DNA from 3 places in the Halomonas sp. 111 genome. Region 1 is predicted to be linked to each of the others. Evidence: predicted binding sites of a transcription regulator. Region 1 holds the regulator's gene; each other region holds the start of a gene.
What was found. The regulator sigma-54, encoded in region 1, starts transcription at its own class of promoters, with help from an activator protein. The targets are predictions, from matches to a motif close to TGGCACNNNNNTTGCTNT.
Positions count from the first base shown of each region.

Region 2: a site for sigma-54 is predicted at 1,557-1,574, ahead of glnL (nitrogen regulation protein NR(II)). Genes of this name have one in related genera too.
Region 3: a site for sigma-54 is predicted at 1,746-1,763, ahead of ACT3T7_RS15245 (amino acid ABC transporter substrate-binding protein). Genes of this name have one in related genera too.

Region 1 is NZ_JBQSYV010000003.1:109,735-115,477, reverse strand. It holds gene ACT3T7_RS03315 (KpsF/GutQ family sugar-phosphate isomerase) at 19-1,005, shown strand; gene ACT3T7_RS03310 (KdsC family phosphatase) at 1,042-1,584, shown strand; gene lptC (LPS export ABC transporter periplasmic protein LptC) at 1,584-2,156, shown strand; gene lptA (lipopolysaccharide transport periplasmic protein LptA) at 2,165-2,656, shown strand; gene lptB (LPS export ABC transporter ATP-binding protein) at 2,666-3,415, shown strand; gene ACT3T7_RS03290 (RNA polymerase factor sigma-54) at 3,539-4,951, shown strand; gene hpf (ribosome hibernation-promoting factor, HPF/YfiA family) at 5,050-5,358, shown strand; gene ACT3T7_RS03280 (PTS sugar transporter subunit IIA) at 5,363-5,743, shown strand, end outside.
Region 2 is NZ_JBQSYV010000038.1:1,778-7,520, reverse strand. It holds gene glnA (glutamate--ammonia ligase) at 1-1,392, shown strand, start outside; gene glnL (nitrogen regulation protein NR(II)) at 1,622-2,680, shown strand; gene ntrC (nitrogen regulation protein NR(I)) at 2,677-4,104, shown strand; gene ACT3T7_RS18090 (alpha/beta fold hydrolase) at 4,122-4,658, opposite strand; gene ACT3T7_RS18085 (entericidin A/B family lipoprotein) at 4,664-4,795, opposite strand.
Region 3 is NZ_JBQSYV010000021.1:49,345-55,087, forward strand. It holds gene ACT3T7_RS15240 (amino acid ABC transporter permease) at 1-575, opposite strand, end outside; gene ACT3T7_RS15245 (amino acid ABC transporter substrate-binding protein) at 664-1,689, opposite strand; gene ACT3T7_RS15250 (amino acid ABC transporter substrate-binding protein) at 1,914-2,924, opposite strand; gene speE (polyamine aminopropyltransferase) at 3,008-3,868, opposite strand; gene hemE (uroporphyrinogen decarboxylase) at 3,868-4,980, opposite strand; gene mnhG (monovalent cation/H(+) antiporter subunit G) at 5,202-5,609, opposite strand; gene ACT3T7_RS15270 (K+/H+ antiporter subunit F) at 5,606-5,743, opposite strand, start outside.

The DNA of each region.
Region 1 (5,743 bases):
TATTAAAACGAGATGTTCATGCCCCAGCCCTCACCCACTGTTAGCCCGTTGCGTGAAAGCGCCCTACGCACGCTGCAAATAGAACAAGCCGCCATTGGCGGTCTTCAAGGCAAGCTTGATGAAAGCTTCGACCGTGCATGTGAATTGATGCTGGCGTGTCAGGGCCGGGTCGTCGTGACGGGAATGGGCAAGTCTGGCCATATAGCAGGAAAGCTAGCCGCCACGCTTGCCAGCACCGGCACACCTGCTTTTTTTGTTCACCCTGGTGAAGCTAGCCACGGCGACCTGGGGATGATTACGCGCAACGACGTGGTCCTGGCACTCTCAAACTCCGGAGAAACCGCCGAAGTGACGGCGCTACTGCCTCTGTTAAAACGGCTAGGCACACCGTTAATTAGCATGACAGGCCGCCCTGGTTCAACACTTGCCAAACATGCGGATGCTCACCTGAACAGCGGTGTTGAACGCGAAGCGTGCCCTCTGGACTTGGCCCCCACAAGCTCCACGACGGCCGCCCTTGCCCTGGGCGACGCGCTTGCCGTTGCGCTACTTGAAGCACGCGGGTTTACCGCTGATGATTTTGCCTTATCGCATCCCGGTGGCAGCCTGGGAAAACGACTGCTATTGCGCGTTAAAGACCTTATGCATAGCGGCACACGCTTGCCGCAGATAGCACTAGGCAGCCCGCTGCGTGATGCGCTCTTGGAGATTACCCGCCAAGGGTTGGGATTTACCTGTGTTGTCGACAGCGAAGGGCGACTTGCAGGTGTTTATACCGATGGCGACTTACGCCGCACCCTCGACCAGTTTCATGATCTGCGTAAAGTAACCGTGGACGATGTAATGACCCGACCCGGCAAACGCATTGGCCCCGACCTACTGGCCGCCGAAGCGGTGCGCATCATGGAAGATAGCCGTATTACTGCGCTAGCGGTCGTCGATGACGAACAGCGACCCATCGGGGCGCTCCATATGCACGACTTGCTTGCCAGCGGCGTTATCTAACCACTTTACCCAACAGTTTACTGACAAGGAGTCCCTATGGCCCTCCCCACTGCGCTACTTGACCAGCTTCGCCATGTGCGACTACTTGCCCTCGATGTTGACGGTGTGCTCACCGATGGACGGCTATACTTTCAGGCCGACGGTATCGAGATCAAAGCTTTCCATACACAAGACGGCCATGGCTTAAAGTTGCTTAAACGTGTGGGCATTCATGTGGCGTTAATTACAGGACGCGACTCCCCCATGGTGAGCCAGCGCGCTGCGGCGCTGGGAATTAACCTTGTCCACCAGGGCTGCGAAGATAAGCTCACTACTTTGAAAGCGCTGTGCGAGCGCCTCAATCTGAACCTAAGTCAGGTGGCTTACTGCGGCGATGACCTGCCTGATCTTGCGCCTATCAAACGCGCAGGCGTTGGCATTACGGTACCCAACGCACCCGATTACATGCATACCCACGCTGACTGGATTACCGACCGCTTGGGTGGTCACGGCGCCGTACGTGAAATTTGCGATACATTACTTGAAGCGCAGGGCCACTGGAGTACTGTTCTTGAGTCGTATTTGAATGGTCGCGTGTAATGTTTCAAAGAACCAAGAAACGCGTCGGGTTAGCGGCCCTGGTGGTCGCTTTAGGGGGGCTGCTGGTATGGCTGGACCCACGCGGCCCGGAAGACCGGCCCGTTGACGAAGAAGCGCAGGCTGAAGAGCCTGGCCACGTGCTGGAAAATGCCGAGATCACGCTGTTTGGTGAAACAGGGCATATCCAGCAGTCGCTGTCCGCGCCTTTATTGGTTTACATACCACAAAGCACCCAAGCCGAAGTCACTCAACCCGAAGCGACGCTGTTTGATAGTGATAACCGAGAGTGGCTCGCTCACGCCAACGAAGGCGTTCTGAACACGACCACCCAAGCGCTAACACTGTCTGGTGATGCACAGCTTCTGGCGCCTACAGAAGGCTGGCAGCTTGATACTGAGTTATTACATTATGATGGGGTAGCGCGTCATGTCTGGAGCGAGGCGCCCGCCGTGTTTCAGCAGCCACCTCAACAAATGAGCGCATCACGTATGGATGTTTGGCTTGATGATAGCCAGGTCCGACTAACCGATAACGTCCGCGGCCATCACCCCCCCGCAACACAAAATCCTTAGGAGTCGCTATGAACGCTTTTATTCGCACCGCGCTTTTCGCCCTTGCGGTGCCGCTATCGGCAGCGGCCCAGACAAGCCAAGCCCCCATTGAAGTAGAAGCCGACCAGCTAGACCTTGATCAGCGTGCAGGCACTGCCGTTTATTCAGGCGATGTCAATATTCGCCAAGGCAGTATGCAGCTACGTGGGGATCGCGTTGAAATTATCCGTAACGACGCGGGTGAGCTTTCTCGCGCTATTGCCACCGGGGAGCGCGCCTACCTACGCAATCAACTCGATGATCAGGACACGCCGATGGAAGGATGGGCACGACGCGTGGTTTATCACGTAGCAGAGCGGCGTGTAGAGCTTATTGACCAGGCCGAACTGACCCAGGCGGGTGATCAGTTTACCGGTGGCCGCCTGGAGTACTTCATTGACCGCGAAGTGGTGCAGGCACGCTCCGATGCAAACGGTAGCGAGCCGCAGCGTATTCGTATGACGCTTCAGCCAGCGCAATAGGAGCCAACCATGTCTATTGCGGAAGCACCGCCCATAAAAACCCTTTACGCCAATCACTTGGCAAAAAGCTATAAGCGCCGCCGCGTGGTTAAAGACATTAGCCTGGAGATTGCTCAAGGCAGCGTGGTAGGCCTACTTGGCCCTAACGGCGCGGGCAAAACCACATCGTTTTATATGATTGTGGGCCTGGTGAAGTCTGATGCGGGTACGGTGCGTATCGACGAGCAAGACTTAACCCGCGTTCCCATGCACGAACGCGCGATGGCCGGCATTGGCTATCTACCCCAGGAAGCGTCTATTTTTCGCAAGCTATCGGTTGCGGATAATATTATGGCGATTCTGGAAACCCGCAAAGATCTGGACAGGGCAGGACGAGAGCAGCGGCTTGAGGCCCTGCTTGACGACTTTCATATTACCCACATCCGTGACAACCTGGGCATGAGCCTTTCCGGCGGCGAGCGGCGGCGCGTCGAAATTGCCCGCTCCTTGGCCACAGAGCCCGCGTTTATCTTGCTGGACGAGCCATTTGCAGGTGTCGATCCCATCTCGGTTGGTGAAATCAAGAGCATTATTCGCGCCTTAAAACAGCGCCACATTGGCGTGCTAATTACTGATCATAACGTCCGAGAAACACTGGATATTTGCGATATCGCCTATATTGTCGGTGACGGCCACATTATTGCTGGCGGCAGCCCTCAGACTATCCTTGATAACCAAAAAGTGAGGGAAGTTTACCTGGGTGCTGATTTTCGCTTATGAATTTAATTTCACCGCTAAACAGTGATCTGCAGTAAAAATTTTATCAGTGGCATGCTTATTGCACTTGCACAACAACATGACTCGCACTAGGGTGAAGCTTTCCGATTAACGAGTGGTTCTCAGATGGTCATGAAAGCTTCTCTCCAATTGCGTATCGGTACGCAGCTGACCATGACACCTCAGCTGCAGCAAGCGATTGCACTGCTACAGCTATCGACATTGGATCTACGTCAGGAAATTCAGCAGGCACTGGATGCCAACCCAATGCTGGAGCAGGAAGACGAGTTCGGCGAGCAGGCGACCGTCGAAACACCCGACGAGGAGTGGTCAGAAAGCATTCCCGAGGAACTGTCTGTCGATAGCGACTGGTCTGACACTTACCAGGACATGGGTAGCTCTGGCAGCAGCGAAGGCCCCGATTTTGAACGCCAGGCCGCGGGACAAAGCCTGCATGGACATCTCCTTTGGCAGCTGGCGATGACCGATTTTACGGCTCGTGAGCAGCTAATCGCCGAAAGCCTGATTGATGCACTGGATGCCAATGGCTACCTGACGCAGCCGCTCAACGATATCCGCGATGGGTTACGTGCTCAAAGCATCGAAGGTCTCAGCCAGCGAGAGTTGGAGACCATTCTGATGCGTTTACAGCAGTTCGAGCCAACGGGCGTCTTCGCCCGTGACTTGCGCGAATGTTTGATGCTTCAGTTAGCAACGCTCCCCGACGACACGCCCCTACTTGTTCCCGCGCGCCGATTGGTTCGTCAGTTTCTTGAAGCGCTGGGCAAAAATGACATTCGCCTATTAAAGCGCCGCCTAAGCCTGGACGATGAGCAGCTAGACGATGTGATCGGTCTGATCCGAAGCCTGGACCCACGCCCAGGCAGCGCTTATGGCGTCACCGACGATAGCTATATCACGCCCGACCTGGTCGTACGTCATGACCATGAAGGCTGGCACCTGGAGCTTAACCCTGAAGCCCTGCCCCGGCTGCGTATCCAGCCCGACTACGCCAGTTTAATCAAGCGTGCAGACAAGAGTCAGGATAACCAGTTTTTAAAAGAGCACTTGCAAGAAGCGCGCTGGCTAATCAAAAGCCTGTCCAGCCGCAACGACACGCTTCTACGCGTAGGACGCGAGATTATCACTCGCCAAATCGGTTTTTTAGAGCACGGTGAAGAAGCGATGAAGCCGTTGATTCTTGCCGATATTGCCGAGGCGGTTGAGATGCACGAATCAACCATTTCTCGGGTCACCACACAAAAATATATCCATACCCCACGGGGCGTCTTCGAACTTAAGTACTTTTTCTCAAGCCAAATTAGCGGGCAGGATGGCGCAGACAGCCACTCAAGCACCGCGATTCGCGCCCGGCTTAAAAAGTTGATTCAAGATGAGCCTCCCGGCAAACCTCTTTCGGACAGTCGTTTGGTGACATTACTGGGAGATGGCGGCATCACAGTGGCACGCCGTACGGTGGCGAAATATCGTGAGTCGCTGGGCATTCCCTCATCAAGTGAACGTCGTCGTTTGCGTTAGTCGTTACAAGAGAAATGGCAAAACTCGCGACAGGGGCTTTGCAACACCGTAAAAAGGGTTACAATCGAAATTCAGTCCGATGGATAAGGAGCACGTCAATGCAAGTAAATATCACGGGTCATCATGTAGAACTGACTGACGCCTTGCGTGACTACGTTAATGAAAAGCTTGAACGCATCGAACGTCATTACGACCACATCACCACGGTACAAGTCACCTTATCTATTGAGAAGGAGCGCCAACATGCCGCGTGCACCCTTCATGCGGCAGGCGCCGACCTACATGCCGACGCCGAAGATGTCGACATGTACGCCGCTATTGACGCCTTAGCAGACAAAATTGATCGTCAACTCGTTAAGCACAAGGAAAAAGCACAAGCTCGCGCCCAAGGCGCTGGCGTGCGTTAATTCAATGACGTTGGAAACCATCCTCCCCCCGGAGCGCGTACTTTACGACGTGCCCGGGGGCAGCAAAAAGCGGGTGCTGGAGTTTTTCAGCACCTTTATCGCTCAAAATACACCCAGTCTGGATAGTCAGGAAGTTTTCAGCCGACTGATCGGCCGGGAACGCCTTGGCAGCACGGGGATCGGTAACGGCGTCGCCATCCCCCATGCGCGCAGCCCACATTGCGTTACGCCTATTGCGGGTTTTTTAAAATTATCAGAACCTATTGATTTTGATGCTATTGATGGCGACCCGGTCGACCTCGTCTTTGTGCTGCTTGTTCCCGAAGAGGCTGACGACACGCATTTGTCGCTTTTGGGCCAAGTGGCCACCATTATGAATGATGCG
Region 2 (5,743 bases), on a different contig from region 1:
CTCGCGCTAATTGAAGAACATGATGTTAAGTGGGTGGACCTGCGTTTCACCGATACTCGTGGTAAAGAGCAGCACGTTACCGTGCCTGCCCGCGATGTAGACGAAGAGTTCTTCGAAAATGGTCAAATGTTCGATGGCTCCTCAATCGAGGGCTGGAAAGGCATTAACGAATCCGACATGATCCTGCGCCCGGAAGATGGCACTGCTTTCCTCGACCCCTTCACCGAAGACGCTACTCTGATTTTGCGTTGCGATATCATTGAGCCAGCCACGATGCAGGGCTATGATCGTGACCCGCGTTCTATTGCTAAGCGCGCTGAGGCGTACCTGGAGTCCACCGGCCTGGGCGATACTGCTTTCTTCGGTCCGGAGCCTGAGTTCTTTATTTTTGACGAAGTACATTGGAAGTCCGATATTCAGGGCTCCATGTACAAGATTTCTTCCGACGAGGGCGCTTGGGCGACCAGTAATCAGGTAGAGGGCGGCAACCTGGGGCACCGTCCGCGCGTTAAAGGCGGTTACTTCCCGGTTCCTCCGGTCGACAGCTTCCACGATATTCGTGGCGCGATGTGTAACACCCTGGAAGCGATTGGTCAGACCGTTGAAGTTCACCACCACGAAGTGGCGAATGCGGGGCAGAACGAGATCGGCGTTAAATTCAATACGCTGGTGAAGAAGGCGGACGAAGTTCAGGAAATGAAGTACGTGATCCACAATGTGGCCCACGCGTACGGCAAAACCGCGACCTTCATGCCCAAGCCGCTGGTTGGCGACAACGGTTCTGGTATGCATATTCACCAGTCGTTCTGGAAAGATGGTCAGAACCAGTTTGCCGGTGATGAGTACGCAGGCCTGTCGGAAATGGCCCTGTATTACATCGGTGGTGTGATCAAGCACGCACGCGCTCTGAACGCCTTCACCAACGCCTCTACCAACTCGTACAAGCGTTTGGTACCGGGGTTTGAAGCGCCGGTTATGCTGGCTTACAGCGCCCGTAACCGTTCTGCCTCTATCCGGATTCCCTATACGGTAAGCCCCAAAGGCAAGCGCGTTGAAACCCGCTTCCCTGACCCGACCGCTAACCCGTACCTGTCGTTTGCTGCCCTGCTAATGGCGGGTATCGACGGCATCAAGAACAAGATTCATCCTGGCGATGCCATGGACAAGAACCTGTACGACTTGCCGCCAGAAGAAGGCAAGTTGGTACCGACCGTTGCCAACAGCCTGGACCAGGCCCTGGAAGCGCTCGACGCTGACCGTGCGTTCCTGACCGAAGGTGGCGTGTTCACCGACGATATGATTGATGCCTACATCGAACTCAAGATGGAAGAAGTGGAGCGTATTCGCATGACCACGCACCCCATCGAGTTTGATATGTACTACAGCTGCTAATAGCGGTGTAACGCGATAGCTTTGAAACCCCGCTTCGGCGGGGTTTTTTATTGCACTTAACCAGTGAAAGGGGGGCGCCTTAACGGTGCTCCATGCACTAAGATGGTGCATGTGATGGATCGACCATGGCAGGCTGTGCGCTTAACGCTCGTTGAATCAAGGCCTGGCGCGCTTTTTGCAGTTTCTCTTAAGCATTGAACGTTTTTATCAGCGATATTCAGGACACGTCATGTATCAGCGTTTACTAGAACATCTCTCCATGGCAGTGCTGCTGCTGGACGGTGAGCTCCGCGTACGCTGGATGAACCCTGCCGCCGAAGCGCTGTTGGCAGTAAGCTTTAGCCGTGTGCAGGGGAGCAGCCTGGATACCCTGCTGGGCGGTGATGAAAGTATCGACCAGGTGTTGGCCAAGGCGCGGGATGCCTTTCATCCCTACACCCAGCGCGAGGCGCGCATTACCCCGGTTAACGGTGAAGCGCTGACCGTAGATTACACCGTGACGCCCCTGTCGGAAGACGAGCTTCTGCTGGAAGTAGAGCCTCGTGACCGCTTGATGCAAATTTCCCGCGAGGAAGCGCTAACCACGCGCCAGGAAACCATCAAAGTGCTAGCCCGAGGCTTGGCCCATGAAGTGAAAAATCCGCTGGGCGGCATCCGCGGGGCGGCTCAGCTATTAGAGCGTGACCTGGATAAGCCTGAATTGCGTGAGTTTACCCATATCATCGTGGAGGAGGTTGACCGCTTGCGTGATCTGGTGGATTCGATGCTTGGCCCGAATCGCATTGTTAAGCACGCGCCGGTGAACATCCACAAAGTGCTGGAGCGGGTAAGAACGCTGCTGGTGGCTGAACATCCGAATATCACCATCCACCGCGATTACGACCCTAGCCTGCCGGACCTTTCCGGGGATGAGGCGCAGATGATCCAGGCCGTGCTTAACGTGGCCAGGAACGCCGTGCAGGCCATGAGCGATGCCGAGACCCCTGTGCCCGAATTGATGCTGCGCACCCGTGCCCGGCGTCAGTTCACCCTGGGTGCTGAGCGCCACCGGTTAGTGAGCGAGGTGGGTGTGATCGATAACGGCCCTGGTATCCCGGAAGGACTTAAAGAGACGCTCTTCTACCCGATGGTGTCAGGGCGTGCTGAAGGCAGCGGATTGGGGTTGTCCATCGCTCAGTCGATCCTGCATCAGCATCAAGGGTTGATTGAATGTGACTCACGTCCCGGGCACACCGAGTTCCGCTTACTGATTCCATTGGTTATTAATTGTACCGGAGAAGCATCATGATAGAGGCGACACGTAACGAGGTTGCACGGGTGGTCGTTGTGGATGACGATCGCGCTATCCGCTGGGTGCTTGAACGTGCATTGGCACAGCCGGATCTTGATGTAGAGTGCATAGAACGCGCCGATACCGTACTGGAACGACTGCTGACAACCCCACCGGATGTGCTGGTGACTGACATTCGCATGCCGGGCATTGATGGGCTGGATCTTATGTCGCACATCCGTGAGGCGCACCCGGATTTGCCGGTCATCATCATGACCGCTCATTCGGATCTCGACAGCGCAGTGGCCTCTTATCAAGGCGGTGCGTTTGAGTACCTGCCCAAGCCGTTTGATGTGGATGAAGCGCTGGCGCTTGTGCGCCGGGCGGTGGCTCATGCGCGCGAGCGCCAACGGCCGATCAGCGTTCCCGAAGGTTTGAACGCAGAAATCATTGGTGAAGCGCCGGCCATGCAGGAGGTGTTTCGGGCCATTGGGCGACTCTCTCATTCGCATATTACTGTGCTCATCAATGGCGAGTCGGGCACCGGTAAAGAGCGTGTAGCCCAGGCACTCCACCAGCACAGCCCCCGGGCGGGCAAGCCGTTTATTGCCCTGAACATGGCGGCCATCCCGCGTGATCTGATTGAGTCTGAACTGTTTGGCCACGAGAAAGGTGCGTTTACCGGGGCCGCTGCCCAGCGCCAGGGGCGCTTTGAGCAGGCCAACGGCGGCACGCTGTTTCTGGATGAGATCGGCGATATGCCGGCTGAAACCCAAACTCGCTTGCTGCGCGTATTGGCCGACGGTGAGTTCTACCGAGTGGGCGGGCACACCCCGGTCAAGGTTGACGTGCGGATTATCGCCGCGACGCACCAGAACCTTGAGTCGCTGGTGGATGACGGGCGCTTTCGTGAGGACCTTTTCCATCGCCTGAACGTTATCCGCATTCACTTGCCGCGCCTTGCCGAACGCCGTGAGGATATCCCACGCCTCACACGGCATTTTCTTGCTGAAGCCGCCAAAGAACTTGCCACCGACATCAAGGTACTCACGGCCGAAACCGAGGAGCACCTGACGCGCCTGGCGTGGCCGGGTAACGTGCGCCAACTGGAAAATATCTGTCGCTGGTTAACGGTAATGGCGTCTGGGCGTGAAATTCTGGTGGAGGATTTACCGCCAGAGCTACGCTCCCCCCAGGCAACTGAAAGCGGCGGTCATGGCGAATGGCGCAGCGCCTTTCGGGAATGGGCCGACCGTGCTCTGGCCGAAGGGCATACACATCTGTTGGAAGAGGCCGTACCCGACGTTGAGAAAATTCTGATTGAGACGGCGTTAAAGCACACCGGTGGGCGTAAAGGAGAAGCAGCAGAATTGTTAGGCTGGGGGCGCAATACACTAACGCGTAAATTAAAGACGTTGCTACCCGCCCTGGCAGACGAATAACGCTGCCACTGTGCGCGCTAAACGAGCATTGATTGCTTGGTAAGCGCTTGGCACTGCGTTAGAAAACGCTCAAAGTCGCTCAGTATGGTGTCCAGGCTAGCGTGAAGACGATGGTCGTCATCGACCATCCGTAACGAGAGTTGCTGTAATCGGGCGCGTTCAATAACGGGGCCGGGCAGCACGACATCATCCTGCCAGCCGTGGATGATATGGGTAAGCTGAGCCTGAATCATCGGCGAGGTTTCAGGGTACGCCGGTAAGCCAAGCGCAGGGGCAAGTAAAAAACAACCTAAAAGGGGATGCTGAGCGCTAACCGCAGCGCTCAGCCATCCTCCCAAGCTAGAACCCGCTAGCACACACGCTGCGGGATTATCATTGCGTTTTGACAGAGTATCCAACAGGTGATCCAGCCGCCTGGGGGGCTCTGCCATGCCACGGTAATCCATAACGACCGGCTCACAATCATCGAGCGTTTCGGCGATCCCTTTGAGTGCCTGAATTTTCAAGGCACCGGGCCCGCTTTCCAGGCCGTGTGAAAGATAGACGGTCATCATTATGGTTATTCCGCTGCTCTTTCAATCGCCTGGCCGCCTTCCGAGATATCCTCTCCCGCGCCATGAATCGTATTACAACCGCTGATCGCCAGCAGTGTGGTTAATAGCACTACACCCATCGCCCATGTGCGTTTCATTGAATGATCCCTTCTTGTTGATCAGAAATAGTCGTGAGTAGAAACAGTCCTGCGTAAAACCATTCTTGCATAAAACAGTAAGGCTGCCATCAGCAACGCAGTAGCCCATACCAAGCGCGCCTTCGAAGTATCTTGCCTTCTCTTTATATTAGCCAGCAATAACACGTTAGGGTAAGAAGTAGTACGTTTTTGCCGAAATAAAGTGAGCAATAGCCAAACGTTCAGCTTCCCAAGTGGTGATTGGTGTCACGGTGACCATTCGATGAGCAGGTATTTTTGTCGCATGTGCCTTTTTTACACACGGCTAAAGAGGGTTTTTCGTTGTTTTTAGGAAAGTGCTTTTATTTCAAGTTTTTGATTTTGTTTGGTTTTTGTTTTCATGTTGGCAGTTGGCCTAAAGCCTGCAATATTATGAGTAGGAACAACATGAGCGGATTGATAGGAAACAAGGGAAGGCAGGAGCCAAGTAGAAGAACAGGACGTTAAAGGACATTCACCCGCTCATTTGTATTAGCATAAGGATATGCTAATCGTCGAGGCCAGGGATTGGCTGAGATGCAAAATGACCATTTCGCGTAAGCGTTGTGGTTTTTTTGCGTTGTGTGTGTTTTTTAAGCTGTTGAAAATTATAAAATTGTTGATTCCTAGCTATAATTTGCAAAAGATTTGTACAGATGACGCCGCCGATTTAGTCTATCCTTGCAGCACACTAAATCTAAGCGGTTAGAACATGCCAATGCAGTAGCCGCGCATTTCAGGAACAAGCGTTATGGCGATGGGATTGATGTTATGCATGTTTGTGCTGTTCTTGGTGTTTTCCGCCATCGGGTTATACATGATGTTTAAAAGTTCTTTTATGGTCACAACAGACAACCACGAAGACATACCGCCCGATATTTGATGGTTACCGCCCAACGGCGCGTTCTAAAAAGAATACGTACACTAAAC
Region 3 (5,743 bases), on a different contig from region 1:
AAGGTCGCTGGAATCATCCCGAAGCCTGACTCAAAAAGCGGCTCAGGCAGATACAGACCGCGCACGTTAAGAAAAACAACCTCGCCAAACGAGAGGCTGTCCCTTGCACTGGGTAGCGTGCGCAGCACGGCGAAGTACCAGAAAAAAATCTGTAGCAGTAACGGGATATTGCGGAAAGTTTCGATATAGGCGGTGGCCAGGCGTGCCAGTAGCCAGTTGGGCGACAGGCGAGCAATGCCGACAATAAAGCCAATCAGCGTCGCGGCCACCACACCCAAGGCGCCGACCAATAGCGTATTGAGCAAGCCCACCAAAAAGGTGCGGCCGTAGGTATCCTGAGAGGAGTAGTCGATCAGGCTTTGTACGATACCAAAGCCTGCGGTGTTATTTAAAAAGCCAAAACCGGTGGTGATACCCCGGGCGGATAGGTTGTCCTGAGTATTGCCGACGATATACAGCAAAAATACGACAACGGCTGCCGTTAAAAGCAGCTGAAAAACAAGTGCGCGTTTGGCACGGTCTCGCCAAAACGGTGGCTTGTGGCCAGCGGGGCGAGTGTTGGGTCTTACGGACATGGGTGGCGTCTCCGCTACACGGAAGGTCAATCAAATGGCCCGTCGGCACTCATCTGCTAAGCGCGACGGGCCGGGTCAAGCGAGATGCTTAGCGAATCGGCGGAGCGTACTGGAAACCACCCTGGTTCCATAGCGCGTTGGCACCGCGTTCAATCTCAAGCGGTGAGTCCATGCCAACGTTGCGCTCAAAGCTTTCGGCATAGTTACCGACCTGGCTAATAATGTTGTAAGCCCAATCCGCATCAAGCCCCATGCCTTCACCGTAGTTACCGTCCTGGCCAAGCAGGCGGGCGATGTCGGGGTTTTCGGAGCTGGTCATTTCCTCTACGTTTTCACTGGTCACGCCGTACTCTTCAGCATTGAGCATGGCAAACAGTGACCATTTCACGATGTTGAACCAGGTGTCATCGCCCTGGCGAACTACCGGGCCCAGCGGCTCCTTGGAAATGATATCGGGCAGAATGACGGCGCCATCCGGATCATCTAACTGAATGCGCAGCGCCGCCAACTGAGAAGTATCCGAGGTTAGAACGTCACAGCGGCCAGCCTGGAAGCCGCCCACGGTCTGCTCTGAGGTATCAAACACGATAGGATCAAATTCCATATCGTTGGCGCGGAAGTAATCGGCCACGTTAAGTTCGGTGGTGGTGCCCGTTTGGATACAGATCGCCGCACCGTCCAGCTCATCAGCACCGCCGATGCCCAGGTCACGGCTAACCATAAAGCCGATACCGTCATAGAAGTTGACGCCTGCGAAGTTCAGACCCAGCGTGGTATCGCGGGTGGTGGTCCAGGTCGTGTTACGAGAAAGCAAATCGACTTCGCCAGACTGCAGCGCAGTGAAACGCTCAACGGCATTGAGAGAGATGTAATTGACGGCATCTGCATCACCCAGCACGGCAGCGGCGACCGCACGGCAAACATCGACATCCAGCCCTTGCCAGTTGCCATCACCATCGGGTGCCGAAAAGCCTGGCAAACCGTCGCTGACGCCACACTGCACGGCTCCACGTTCAATGGTTTCTTCAAGTGTTGCTGCGTTAGCGTTAGTGGCGCCTGTCAGTGTGATGGCGCCTGCAGAGGCCAGTAATACCCAGTGTTTCTTGTTCAACATGGTAATTCCCTTCCTCAATTAATATTGTTATGCATGCGAAGGCATGACATATAAAGCTAGCAAGGAAGATGCCAATGTGGGTACAACGCCAAATTCAGCGCTTTTCAACGCAAAATGATTCTGCTTCTACGAAAGTTTAGGTGCAAAAAAATAGAAACGGTTGCCGCATGCGCTGTTTTGGTGCGACAACCGATGGTTGATGGCAGAGTGCTGACCGGTAAGCCCTAGCGAATGGGCGGGGCGTACTGAATGCCGCCATCGCGCCACAGAGCATTTAAACCACGGGTAATATTGAAGTTAGAGTCCACGCCCACGTTGCGATCATACATTTCGGCGTAGTTGCCCACCTGTTTGACGATTTGGTAAGCCCAGTCGTCATTAAGTCCCATGCCTTCACCAAAACTGCCGTCCTGGCCCAGCAGGCGGGCAATATCTGGATTATCGGAATCCGCGTGTTCATCAATATTGGTGCTTGAGACACCCAGTTCTTCAGCGTTGAGCATGGCAAACAGCGACCATTTTACGATATTGAACCACTGGTCATCGCCCTGGCGTACGGCGGGGCCAAGCGGTTCCTTGGAAATAATCTCGGGCAGCACTACCGCCATGTCGGGGTTGGCAAGCTGCATGCGTTGGGCATACAACTGAGAAGCATCGGAGCTTAAGACGTCGCAGCGCCCGGCTTCAAAACCGGCAATCGACTGTTCGGGAGAATCAAACACCACTGCGTCATAGTGCATGTCGTTAACACGGAAATAGTCTGAAAGGTTCAGCTCGCTGGTCGTGCCTGACTGCGTGCACACCGCCGCGCCGTCCAGGTCTTCGGCACTTTGCACGCCCAGGTCGCTTGCGACCATGAATGCTTGGCCATCGTAATAGCTCACCCCGGTAAAGTGCATACCTTGGGTGGTATCGCGGCTAGAGGTCCAGGTCGTCGTGCGGGAGAGCAGATCCACTTCGCCGGATTGCAGGGCGGTAAAACGCTCCACCGAATCGAGCGGTACGAAATCAACCTTGCTGGCATCGCCTAATGCCGCCGCGGCAATCGCGCGGCAGACATCGGTGTCCAGGCCGCGATACGTATCGTTATCGTCCAGTGAGGAGAAGCCGGGCTGGGCGGCGTTCACCCCGCAGCGTACGCTATCGCGGGATTGAACGGTTTCTAACGTGGTGCCCAAGGCAACCGTCGGGGCCAGGGCGCACGCGCCAATGCTTATCCATTTAAGGGTTTTCATTGTTGGTTCCTTAACGTGGTGACACAAAAAAGGCCGAGCAGTGCCCGGCCTCATCGCTTACTGGCGTGCTATTCAAATAAACGTCAGCCGAACGCTTTACGCATGAACGGTGGCAGCGCCAGGGCGCCCCGGTGGGCATCCACTGTGTAGTACTGTAGCGGCATTTTGTGGCTAGCGGCAGCCTCTTCGCGGAAGGTTTCCACGTTGGTGCCTTTACCGGCAAGCGTCACACTCCACCAGCCGGAAGGATAAACCGGCTGGGGGAAGGGCAGTGTGGCGACACTGGCAAAGCCCGCTTCGCGCATGTCATGGCGCAGCTCACGAATAATCGAGCCGCTGTGATAAAGCGGTGATTCGCTCTGCTGTACCATCACGCCATCGGCTTTCAGAATGCGGTGGCAGCGCTTAAGGAAGTCAGTCTTGAACAACCCTTCGGCGGGGCCGACCGGATCGGTAGAGTCGATAATCAGCACGTCGATGCTTTCATCGGCAGCGTCATCCACCCACTTCACACCATCAGCGAACAGCAGCTCAGCACGCGGGTCGTCGTTGGCTTCCACCAGCGCCGGGAAGAAACGCTCTGCGGCCTTGGTGACTTCTTCATCGATATCGATCTGGGTGACTTTTTCAACGCCCGGGTGGCGCAGCACTTCTTTCAGTGTGCCGCAGTCGCCGCCGCCGATAATCACCACGCGCTTGGGCGCCGGATGAGTAAACAGTGCCGGGTGGGCGATCATTTCGTGATACAGGAAGTTGTCACGGTCGGTGAGCATCACGCAGCCGTCCAGCACCATCAGGTTGCCGTAGGTCTCGGTAGCGTACACTTCCAGGTGCTGGTACTCACTCTGCACATCCAACAGCTTTTCAGAGATCTTCAGCGAGAAGGCGCTGCCGTGGCTATCAAACACTTCGGTGAACCACTGGTCGCCGCGTAATTCGCTCATCAATTGGCTCCTGGTTGTGATGGGGTGGATTGGGCCGGAATGCCTTGGTGATACTGCGGGCTTAACTCGTGCAGCGCTTCCATAAAGGCGGTGACGTTATCCGGATTGGTAAACTGGCTGATGCCGTGGCCCAGGTTGAACACGTGGCCCGGCCCGTGACCGTAGCTTTCCAGCACGCGGGCGACTTCGGCACGAATCGCCGACGGGCGTGCAAACAGCACGTTAGGGTCGAGGTTGCCCTGAAGCGCAACCTTGTGGCCCACACGGGCACGGGCGCTGGAGAGCTCGGTCGACCAGTCGATACCCAGTGCATCAGCACCAGCGCAGGCGATGTCTTCAAGCCACTGGCCGCCGTTTTTGGTGAACAGAATCACCGGTACGCGGCGCCCGTCGTGCTCGCGGATCAGCCCGGAAACAATTTGCTCCATATAGCGTAGCGAGAACTCCAGGTACGCGGGGGTGGAAAGCGCTCCGCCCCAGGTATCGAAGATCTGCACCGCCTGGGCGCCTGCGCGAATCTGCGCGTTCAGGTAATCGGTCACCGACTGGGCCAGGGTATCCAGCAGTTGATGCATGGTGTCTGGCGTATCGTAAAGCATGGTTTTCAGGTGACGGAAGTCTTTGCTGGAACCGCCCTCCACCATGTAGGTTGCCAGCGTCCAAGGGCTTCCCGAAAAGCCGATCAGCGGCATGCGCCCGTTCAGCTCACGGCGAATGGTCGATACCGCACGCATGACGTAGTCCAGGTCGCGCTCGGCGTTGGGCACGCTTAGCGCCGCCACTTCTTCCGGGGTGCGCACGGTTTTGCGAAACTTGGGACCTTCACCGGTTTCAAAATAGAGCCCCAGACCCATGGCATCGGGGATCGTCAAAATATCTGAAAACAGAATCGCCGCATCCAGCGGGTAACGCTCCAGCGGCTGGAGCGTTACTTCGCAGGCCAGGTCCTGGTTGCGGCACAGGTCCATAAAACTGCCCGCATCGGCGCGGCGCTCACGATACTCAGGCAGATAGCGGCCTGCCTGACGCATCATCCATACCGGCGTGCGGTCAACGGGCTGGCGCGCCAGGGCGCGGAGAAAACGATCATTTTGCAACGGTGTGGAAGTCATAAACACGTGCCCTTGGGGAATTTACCTGTAGTGTATTTTAAAGGGTATACAAACCAGTGCTGATACTTTACTTGAAACATGATTGAAAAGGCGCTTGGCTCGGGTCTCTAAAGCTTAAGGCAGAGGTGAGAGTGTACTTGAGAACGCCCAACTAAGCGGCATGGCGACGTGTAAAACGTGCCCAAACCTATCCGCTACGCAGAGGCCGGTGTGGCACGAAGCTACGGCTCTTCCTTCGCAGAAAAGGGATAAACCTCGGTCGTTGTCTTGCTCTTGTTCTCGTTTGCGCTAATGGTTGGGCGGCGGTCACGAGCACGCAGGTCACGATAAACAGCGGTGCGCATCAGCAGCATGGCCACCACCGGCGCAGTGAGCATCACAAAGGCAGTGATTAATAGCTCATGAATGACCAGTCGTGACTGTAGCACCGAGAAGTAGATCATGGAGGCAATCAGAATGGAGCCGGTGCCTAGGGTGATCGTAATGGCGGGGCCGTGAATGCGCTGGAAGAAGTGCGGCAGCCTAACAAGGCCCAATGCACCGATCAGTACAATCGCGCTTCCAAGTAGCAATAGCAGGGTAATGGGCAGGCTGGCCCATAGCGGCAGTGACTCCAGCTGTGGGTTCATTCAATTACCTCGCCACGCATAAGAAATTTGGTAAGCGCGATGGTTGATACAAAGCCCGTCAGGGCAATCAGCATCGCGGCCTCAAAATAGATCACGCTGCCAAACCGGATGCCCAGCGCTAGGGCAAACAGCAT